One region of the Janthinobacterium kumbetense genome, then DNA from elsewhere that is predicted to be linked to it. Evidence: predicted binding sites of a transcription regulator. Region 1 holds the regulator's gene; the other holds the start of a gene.
What was found. The regulator sigma-54, encoded in region 1, starts transcription at its own class of promoters, with help from an activator protein. The targets are predictions, from matches to a motif close to TGGCANGNAANCTGCTTT.

Region 1 (4,602 bases):
CCGTGCGCTCCAGGCGCAGGCAATCGGCCACGCCCAGGTGGGCGCCCCGCTGCAGCAATTCCAGGGTCACCGACATCATCAAGGGCGAACGCAGGCGCATGGCCGCCAGCGCCTTGGTGGCGAACGCGCCGTCGTCCTGCGCCAGCGAGGCCATGATGGCCGCCACGGAGCCGGCGCTGAAATGGCGGTCCAGCGCTACGCGCGCCGTGGCCAGGGGAGAAACGCCTGCCTCGGCCTGGAATGGCGCCGCCAGCGCCTTGATGGCCACCGGCAAGGCCTCGCCCGGCGTCGATTCAAACAGGTCCAGCAGCGCCCCCATCTGTGCTTCGGGCAGGTAGACATCGGCCAGGCCCGTGTACAGGGCGTCGGCCGCGTTGATCGTCAAGCCCGTCAAGCCCACGTACAGGCCCAGCTGGCCAGCCAGGCGGGACAGGAAATAACTGCCGCCCACGTCCGGGAACAGGCCGATATTGACTTCCGGCATGGCCATGCGCGTGCGGCCCGTCACGATGCGCAAGCGGTTGCCTGGCCCGGCTTGCGCCACGCCCATGCCGCCGCCCATCACCACGCCATCCATCACGGCGATATACGGTTTCGGGTAGAAATGAATTAAATGATTTAAAGCATATTCTTCCGTAAAGAAATCTTCCAGCAAGGCGCTGCCGCCTTGCGGCGTGGCCAGACCCGCATCGTAAAAGAAACGGATGTCGCCGCCGGCGCACAGGGCCTTGTCGCTGCTGGAGCGGATCACGACGGCGTCCACCTGCGGATCGTCGCGCCAGGCCAGCAGGGCCGCGCTCAGCGCGCGCACCATCTCCAGCGACAGGGAATTCAAGGCTTTCGGACGGTCGAGCACGATGTGCCCGGTGCGGTTGCGGATGGAAGTCTGGACGAAGTCGCTCATGGCAGGCAGGAAAGAAGTGAAAGTGCGAATATTCTAATGCCTGCGCGGGGAACATTGCGTTCCGCTGGGCGCAAAAAAGGGCGCAATGTGCGCCCTTAGTTGATCACAACTGCTGGAAGCGGGTGGCCTTAGACGGCGACGACGGCTTCTTCCTCGGAGTTGTCTGGCAGATGCTTGATCGCCTCTTTACCGTGCCCTTGCACTTTGGTTTTGTATTTCATCACTTGCCTATCGAGCTTGTCGATCAGGGTATCGATCGCGGCGTACAGGTCGTGCGCCAAGCTTTCCACATAGACAGTCTTGCCGCTCAAACGCAGGTTGACTTCAGCCTTTTGACGTTTTTCTTTCTCTTTGAGGTTATCCACGGTCAGAATCACGGCGATATCGATGACTTGATCGAAATGACGTTTCACGCGCTCCAGCTTCGTTTGTACGTATTCACGGATGGCTGGTGTCACTTCGAGATGATGTCCGCTGATGGTGAGATTCATACACACTCCTAAAGATGATCGGGTTCGTGCGGTCCATCCTATCCGGCCCGCAGAGGAACCGAAAAAAACTTACAAACACTTACGCAGGCTCACTGGCGGAATTTTTAATGCTTCCCGGTATTTGGCAACAGTACGTCGCGCAATCACCATGCCTTGTTCCCCCAGCATGTCCGCAATCTTACTGTCGGATAAAGGATTTTTAGGGTCTTCTGCTCCTGTCAGTTGCACGATCAATGCCCGTATCGCCGTCGATGACGCTTCGCCCCCCGCTTCGGTGGCGACGTGGCTACCAAAGAAATATTTCAACTCGAACATGCCGTGCGGGGTCAGCATGTACTTTTGAGTTGTTACCCGCGAGATAGTACTCTCGTGTAAACCCAGTGTATCAGCTATTTCACGGAGCACAAGGGGGCGCATGGCAACGGCCCCATGCGAGAAAAAGTTCTTTTGTCTTTCTACTATCGCCTGCGCCACGCGCAGGATCGTGTCGAAGCGCTGGCGCATATTCTTGATCAGCCACTTGGCTTCCTGCAACTGTGCGCCCATGGCGCCCTCCCCCTTGCCCTGCTTGAGCAAGTTGGCGTACATGGCGTTGACGCGCAGGCGCGGCATGACGTCGTTGTTCAGGGTGACTTGCCAGCCATTGCGCGCGCGCTTGACGACGACGTCGGGCACCACGTAATCGGACACGTCCGAGGCGAACACGGCGCCCGGATGCGGATTGCACTGGCGAATCACCGTCTGCGCTTCGCGCAAGTCTTCATCGTCGCAATCGAGGGCTTTTTTCAGCTTGTTGAAATCGCGCTGGGCAAACCAGGCCAGGTGCTTTTCCACGATCACGAGGGCCATGCGCCGCGTCACCATGGCGATGTGCGGCAAGCGCTTGATTTGCAGAGCCAGGCATTCGGACGCGTTGCGCGCGCCCACGCCCGGCGGATCGAAACTTTGCAGCAGCGACAAGGCCGTGCGCATCTCGTCGGCGTCGATTTCCAGCTCTTCCGGCAGGCGCGCCAGGATGTCGTCGAGCGACTCTTCCAGGTAGCCATTGTCGTCGAGCGCGTCGATGATCAGCTCGACCAGCGCGCGGTCGCGCAATTCGAGCACCGTCACGCGCATCTGCTCCATCAGGTGTTCGCGCAGAGTGCAGTGATGGGCCTCCAATTGCGGACGCGAATCTTCGTCGTCGGGCGCCTTGCCCCGGCTCGCCTCACTCCAGTCGCTGTCGCCGCCATCCGCGGCGGCCGGGCTGTCGCCCCCCTCGCCGTCAAACGCTTCCGCTTCGGCCGGCGCTGCGGGCGCCTCCTGGCCTGGTGGCTGGGGCGGCGCTTCGGCCGGTGCGGCCGTGGAGCTCAAGGCCCCGTCGGACAGCAGGCGCAGCGAGCGGTCGAGCGGATCGTCGAGGCGTTCGAGCAAGGGATTGTCCGTCAGCAATTGCTCGAGTTCCTGGTGCAATTCCAGAGTAGACAATTGCAACAGGCGTATCGATTGCTGCAACTGCGGCGTCAGTGCCAGGTGCTGCGAAGTGCGCAGCTGCAATGATTGTTTCATTGGCTTACATGCGGAAGTGTTCGCCCAGATAGACCCGGCGTACCGACTCGTTCGCAATGATGTCGTCGGGGCGTCCCGACGCCAGCACCGAGCCCTGGTTGATGATGTAGGCGCGGTCGCAAATACCCAGCGTCTCACGCACATTATGATCGGTAATCAGCACGCCGATATTGCGCTCCTTCAAGAAACGCACGATGCGCTGGATCTCGATCACGGCGATCGGATCGACGCCGGCGAACGGCTCGTCGAGCAGCACGAAACGGGGATCGGTGGCCAGCGCGCGGGCGATTTCCACGCGGCGGCGTTCGCCACCGGACAGGGACAGCGCCTGGTTCTCGCGCAGCTTTTCAATCTGCAAGTCGGCCAGCAATTTATCCAGCCGCTCCTCGATCTCGGCCTTCGTCAGCGGACGGCCTTCGACGGTCTGGATTTCCAGCACGGCGCGGATATTGTCTTCCACCGTCAGCTTGCGGAAGACGGACGCTTCCTGCGGCAGGTAGGACAGGCCCATCTGCGCGCGGCGGTGGATCGGCAGGCTGGAGATATCCACGCCGCTGATATCGATGCTGCCGCCATCGGACGGCACCAGGCCGACGATCATGTAGAACGAGGTGGTCTTGCCGGCGCCGTTCGGGCCCAGCAAGCCCACCACTTCGCCGCATTCGACTTGCAGCGAAACATCATGCACGACTTGCCGCTTGCCATAGGTTTTTTGCAGCCCGCGAACGATCAGGGTGCTGCCGCAACGTGTATTTTCCATTATTTCTTTCCTGGCGCGGGCGTGGCCGGCGCTTTCTCCGCTGCCGGCGCCTTGGTCTTCGGCTGGATCACCATGCGCACGCTGCCGCCATCGGCGGTGCTGGTGCCGCTGTTGGAATTTTCCATCGCAAATTCTTCCTTGCGGCTGTCATACGAGATGAAAGCGCCATTGGCCACATCGGTGACTTTCGCGCCTTCCAGGCGCGTCAGCTTGGCTCTGGAAAACAGTTTCACCACTTCCGTCTTGTTGTCGTATTCCACGCGCTCCGCTTCGCCTTCGACCCACAGGTCGCCCGCGCCATCGCGCTTCTGGCGGAAGGTCGCAAGCTTGCCGGGATCGGCCCAGAAGGTGATGAACTGGTAGCCTTGCGGGTCTTCCGTGATCAGGGCCCGGCCCGCCTTCATGGTCAGGGTCCCCTTGACCAGCACGACGTCGCCCGTCAGGGTGCGCACCTGCTTGACGTCATCGACGTGGCCGCTGCGTGCCGTGATGACGGCTTCCTTCTCGGAATCGGCCTTCTCGGCATGCGCCACGCCCATGATGGCCAGCGAAAATACGGTCAACAGCAAGATGTTCTTCATAGTATGGTTTCCTTGTTTCATTCTGTCATTTTGCCGCCGCGGCCGGGCGCGGTTTCGGCGGGAGGACCATGCGCAGCGCATTCTGCACTTCCACCACGCCGGTGGCGTTATTCGCCTTCATGCCGATGCCATTGATGCGCGAGGCGCCCGTCAGGATATCGACAGGCACGTCCGTTTCCATTCTTTCCTCGTCCGGGAACACCGTCAGCGCTTCCGTCTTGACCGTCAGGTTCTGCGCCTTCGGACTGGCCACGCGGTCGATCACGACCTTGCGGTGCAGTTGCAGCCGGGTATTGTCCTGGTCGATATGCGCCTGTT
Region 2 (4,602 bases), on a different contig from region 1:
TTCGTGATGACGGTATCCATCACCTCGGCCGCGCAGCGCTGCGACTGGCCCATGCCGTCGCGGATCACCTTGCCGCCGCCGAATTTCACCTCTTCGCCGTAGATCGCGTAGTCATGCTCGATCTCGATGAACAGTTCCGTGTCGGCCAGGCGGATGCGGTCGCCCTTGGTGGGGCCGAACATTTCGGCATACGCGCTGCGGGGAATGCTGGCCATCTCAATCCTTTCCCGGTGGAGTGTCTTGCAGTTCACCCATCACTGCGCCATTGAAGCCGTAGACCTTGCGTTCGCCCGCCAGCGCCACCAGTTCCACCGTGCGCTGCTGGCCCGGTTCGAAGCGCACGGCCGTGCCGGCCGTGATATTGAGGCGCATGCCGTAGGCGCGCCAGCGCTCGAAGGCCAGCGCCGGGTTGACTTCGAAAAAGTGAAAGTGCGAGCCCACCTGGATCGGCCGGTCGCCCCGGTTGGCCACCACCACGGTAGCCGTGGCGCGGCCCGCATTCAGGCTGATTTCGCCTTCTTCCAATTTGTATTCGCCTGGGGTCATAATGTTTTCCTTCGTCAAAGCGCTCTACGCTGGCCGGCGGATCGCCGGCGCCACACAGGCACGGCGCGGATGGCGCCCTGCCATGCAATCAAAACTACGGTATCGGGTGGTGCACGGTCACCAGCTTGCTGCCGTCGGGGAAGGTCGCTTCCACCTGGATATCGGGGATCATCTCGGCGATGCCGTCCATGACGTCGGCGCGCGACAGAATCTTCGTGCCGTCCGACATCAGCTGCGCCACCGACTTGCCGTCGCGCGCGCCTTCCATGATGGCGGCACTGATCAGGGCCACCGCTTCCGGATAATTGAGCTTCAAGCCGCGCGCCAGGCGCCGTTCGGCCAGCAGCGCGGCCGTAAAAATGAGCAGCTTGTCTTTTTCGCGGGGAGTCAGGTCCATGGTTTTCCTTACGCTTCTTTCCTGATTAAGTGTTCCAGATGCTAAGTGTTCCAGATGCGGGGCACAACGGCGTCGCGTCCCAGCATGGCGGGACGCAGCAGCTGCCAGGCGGCCAGCATGATGCGGCGCGCCGCCTCGCTGTCGCCGCACAGCAGGCGCACCACCACCAGCGCTTTCATGTGGGTGGCGCCAAACGCGGCGCCGGCCGGCACGGCGATCTCGCGCACGGCCGCCAGCACGGCGGGAGAAACGGGCATGCCGACGGCGATCAGGGTGGCGCACACCGTGTGGCCCCCCAGTCCCAGCGGGCTGGCCATCAGGGCGCCGCCGGCGGCCAGCACGCCCTGCTCCCACCACAGCAGCTTGCCGCCGCGGCGGATCTGCACCTGCTGGCTGATGCTGCCCGTATTGAACATTTCGCCCGAGGCGCCGCGGCCCAGGCAAACGATGTCGCAGCCGATGTAGCCGGCGTCCGGCGCCAGTTCCACCTCGTGGCGCAGGCGCACGCAAGCCTGGTCGAAGAAAATGCTTTCCTGCGGCAGCCACTCGATGGCGGCGCCGCTGCCGGCGCGCAGCACGAGGTGCTGGCCCGAGACATGGCCGTTCGCGCGGTACCACTTGGCGGCGCCGGGGGACGTGAGCAAGGCGTGCGCGCCCTCGCCCACCGTGGCGTCGACGGCCAGCTGGTCGCCGCCCACCACGCCGCCGGGCGGATGGATGATGATGGCGTGGCAAATGGCATCGCCTTCCGGATACAGGGGCTTTTGCACGCGCAGGGGGCCGCTGTGCGTGCGCTCGACGAGGCGGCTGACGCCATCGTGCAGCGCAAAGCCCAGACGCAAATGCGCCTGCCAGGCGCTGTGCGCGCTGGCGGCAGAAGGCGTTGCGAAATGTGGGCTGTCTGGCATGCACTGCAATCGTGTAAATAACGATCTACAAAGCAGGATGCATGCCAGCGTCAGAGGGAAGAAACGTGAGAATCATGCACCGCATTGCGGCGCCCGCACCATATCAGTGCAGTTATCGTGCAGGCACGGCGCGGGGTGTGCTTATGCCGACACGGCTGCCGGCGCCACCGTCAGCACGCGCCGTTCGCGCAGCAAGGCCGTGAAGGCTTCCGCGGCCAGGGGGCGGCTGAAATAATAGCCCTGCATTTCGTCGCAGCCGTGTTCCGTCAAAAAATCCACCTGCTCGCGCGTTTCCACGCCTTCAGCGATGACGCGCATGTCCAGGTTATGCGCCAGCGAAATGACGGAACGGGCGATGGCCGCATCGCTGCTGCTGGTGGTGACGTCGTCGACAAACGATTTGTCGATCTTCAGCACGTCGATGGGGAAGCGTTTCAGGTAGCCGAGGCTGGAATACCCGGTGCCGAAGTCGTCAAGCGAAATGCCCACGCCGATATCCTTCAGGCGCGTGAGGGCCGCCACCGCCTTGTCCGGGTCGCCCATCACCGTGCTTTCCGTGATTTCGATGCCCAGGCAGGCAGGCGCGATGGCGTATTTACGCAGGGCCGCCTCGACGAACGGCACCGTGCGGTCTTGCGCGAACTGCTTGCCGGACAGGTTGACGGCCACCTTGATGCTGCCCAGGCCCGCGTCGTGCCAGGCGCGGATTTGCGCGCAGACGCTTTCGAGCACCCATTCGCCGATGGCCGTGATCGAGCCATATTCCTCGGCCAGCGCGATGAACAGGCCGGGCGGCACCTTGCCCAGCACCGGGTTATCCCAGCGCAGCAAGGCTTCCGCGCCCAGCAAGGCGCCCGTGCGCAAGCACATCTGCGGCTGGTAGTGCACTTCGAATTCATCGCGGCCGATGGCGCCGCGCAGCTGCTGCTGCATCGCCAGGCGGGCGCGGATGTCGCTGCCCATGCGCTCCGTGAAGAAGGCGTAATGGTCGCGCCCCATTTCCTTGGCGCGCACGAGGGCCGTGTCGGCGTGGCGCAGCACGTCGTCGAGGCTGTCGCCGTCGGCCGGACACATGGCGATGCCGATGCTGGTCGTCAGCGCCAGACGCTCGCCATCGACGCTGAGTTCCTCGCGCAAGCCGGCCAGGATGGTTTGCGCCAGCGCAAGCGTGCGCCCCAGCAGGGCATCGTCCTGCAGCAGGATCTGGAATTCGTCGCCGCCCTGGCGCACCACCGTGTCGCCTTCGCGCACGCAGCCGGACAGGAAACGCGCCACCACTTGCAGCGCCTTGTCGCCCACGGCCTGGCCGTGCGAATCGTTGATGTTCTTGAAGCGGTCCAGGTCCAGGCACATCAGCACCACTTGCTGGCTGTCGCGCAGGGCGTTCGCGCGCGCCTGTTCAAAGCGCTCGCGCAGCAGCACGCGGTTCGGCAAACCCGTCAACGCGTCGTGGTAGGAGAGGAAATCGATCAGATGCTGCTCCGCCTTGCGCTCGCTGATGTCGAGGAAGACGCCGATGTAGTTGACGACGGCGCCGTCGGGGCCGTGCACGGTGGAGACGCTGAGCAGGCAGGGATAGGTGTCGCCGCTCCTGCGCCGCGTCTGCACCTCGCCCGACCAGCAGCCGCTGCTGCGCAAGCCCTGGCGCAGGGCCAGCAGCACCGCCTCGCCCGTGTATTCGGCGTGCAGGCGCAAAATGTCCGTGCCCACCACTTCCTGCGCCGCGTAGCCGGTGATGCGCGTAAAGGCGGGATTGGCCGTGACGATGACGCCGGCCGGATCGGTGATCAGGATGGCGTCCTGCGTCGCTTCGAAGACCTGGCCGGACAGGCGCAGCAATTCTTCATTGGCGCGGCGGATCTGCACTTCGCGCGCCAAGGTGCTGGCCACCTGCTCCAGTTCGGCCGTGCGTTCGGCCACGCGCCGTTCCAGGTTGGCGCGCTCCTGCGCCAGCTGCAGCTGCGCCCGCGCCAGGCGCACGTGGGCGTCCGTGCGGGCCAGGATTTCCTCGGCCTGGAAGGGTTTGGCGATGAAATCGACGGCGCCCAGCGCGAAGCCGCGCACCTTGTCGTCCGTATCGTACTGGGCCGACAGGAAGATCACCGGTACCTGGCGCAAGGACGGTATCTCCTTCAGGCGGCGGCACACTTCAAAGCCGTCGAGGCCGGGCATGCGTACGTCGAGCAGGATCAGCTCGGGCGGGCGCGCCTGGGCCGTCCACAGGGCCAGTTCGCCGTTCGGCGCCTGGCGCACCGCATAGCCGGCGCCGCCCAGCAAATCGCTCAACAGCTTCAGCGAAGCCGGCGTATCTTCAACGATCAGTACTTCGCCCTTCGAATTCACTTCCGAAAAATCGCGGTGCATGTAGCAGTTCTCTCAGCTTTGGATGAGGCGCGGCGGTCCGTTGCCGCGCTGGACAAGACATTTCTTTGCGATGAACTACGTACTATCATCATAATCTTTATTGCAATTTAGCACCATCCATCGGCGGCACTTAGTCCGTCTTTTCAGCGAATCCGATGTTGTCAGCCCACACTTTTCAAGCGTGCGCCAGCGCGCCCTCATTCTCCAGCAAGTCGCACAGCTGACGGTATTGATGCTGGTCAAGCATCGCCTGCAGCGGCGCCAGCACGGGCGCGGCCGCCGGCGGCAAGGCGCCCAGCAGCAGGGCCACCCTGGCCAGGTTCAATTCGCGCAGCGCCACCAGCAAGGCGGCGCGCTCTTCCCCGGCCAGCAGCAGCAAGTCTTGCG

Region 2: the regulator sigma-54 is predicted to act here: its motif matches at 1,881-1,898, upstream of NCG91_RS00890 (urease accessory protein UreD).

What each region holds. Positions count from the first base shown of each region.
Region 1 is NZ_JAMQGR010000002.1:193,008-197,609, forward strand. Features, by position in the region: gene NCG91_RS08250 (enoyl-CoA hydratase/isomerase family protein) at 1-904, opposite strand, end outside; gene hpf (ribosome hibernation-promoting factor, HPF/YfiA family) at 1,033-1,395, opposite strand; gene NCG91_RS08260 (RNA polymerase factor sigma-54) at 1,465-2,943, opposite strand; gene lptB (LPS export ABC transporter ATP-binding protein) at 2,948-3,703, opposite strand; gene lptA (lipopolysaccharide transport periplasmic protein LptA) at 3,703-4,284, opposite strand; gene lptC (LPS export ABC transporter periplasmic protein LptC) at 4,310-4,602, opposite strand, start outside.
Region 2 is NZ_JAMQGR010000001.1:205,170-209,771, reverse strand. Features, by position in the region: gene ureC (urease subunit alpha) at 1-215, opposite strand, end outside; gene NCG91_RS00900 (urease subunit beta) at 217-546, opposite strand; gene NCG91_RS00895 (urease subunit gamma) at 641-943, opposite strand; gene NCG91_RS00890 (urease accessory protein UreD) at 985-1,851, opposite strand; gene NCG91_RS00885 (two-component system response regulator) at 1,993-4,215, opposite strand; gene NCG91_RS00880 (sensor histidine kinase) at 4,391-4,602, opposite strand, start outside.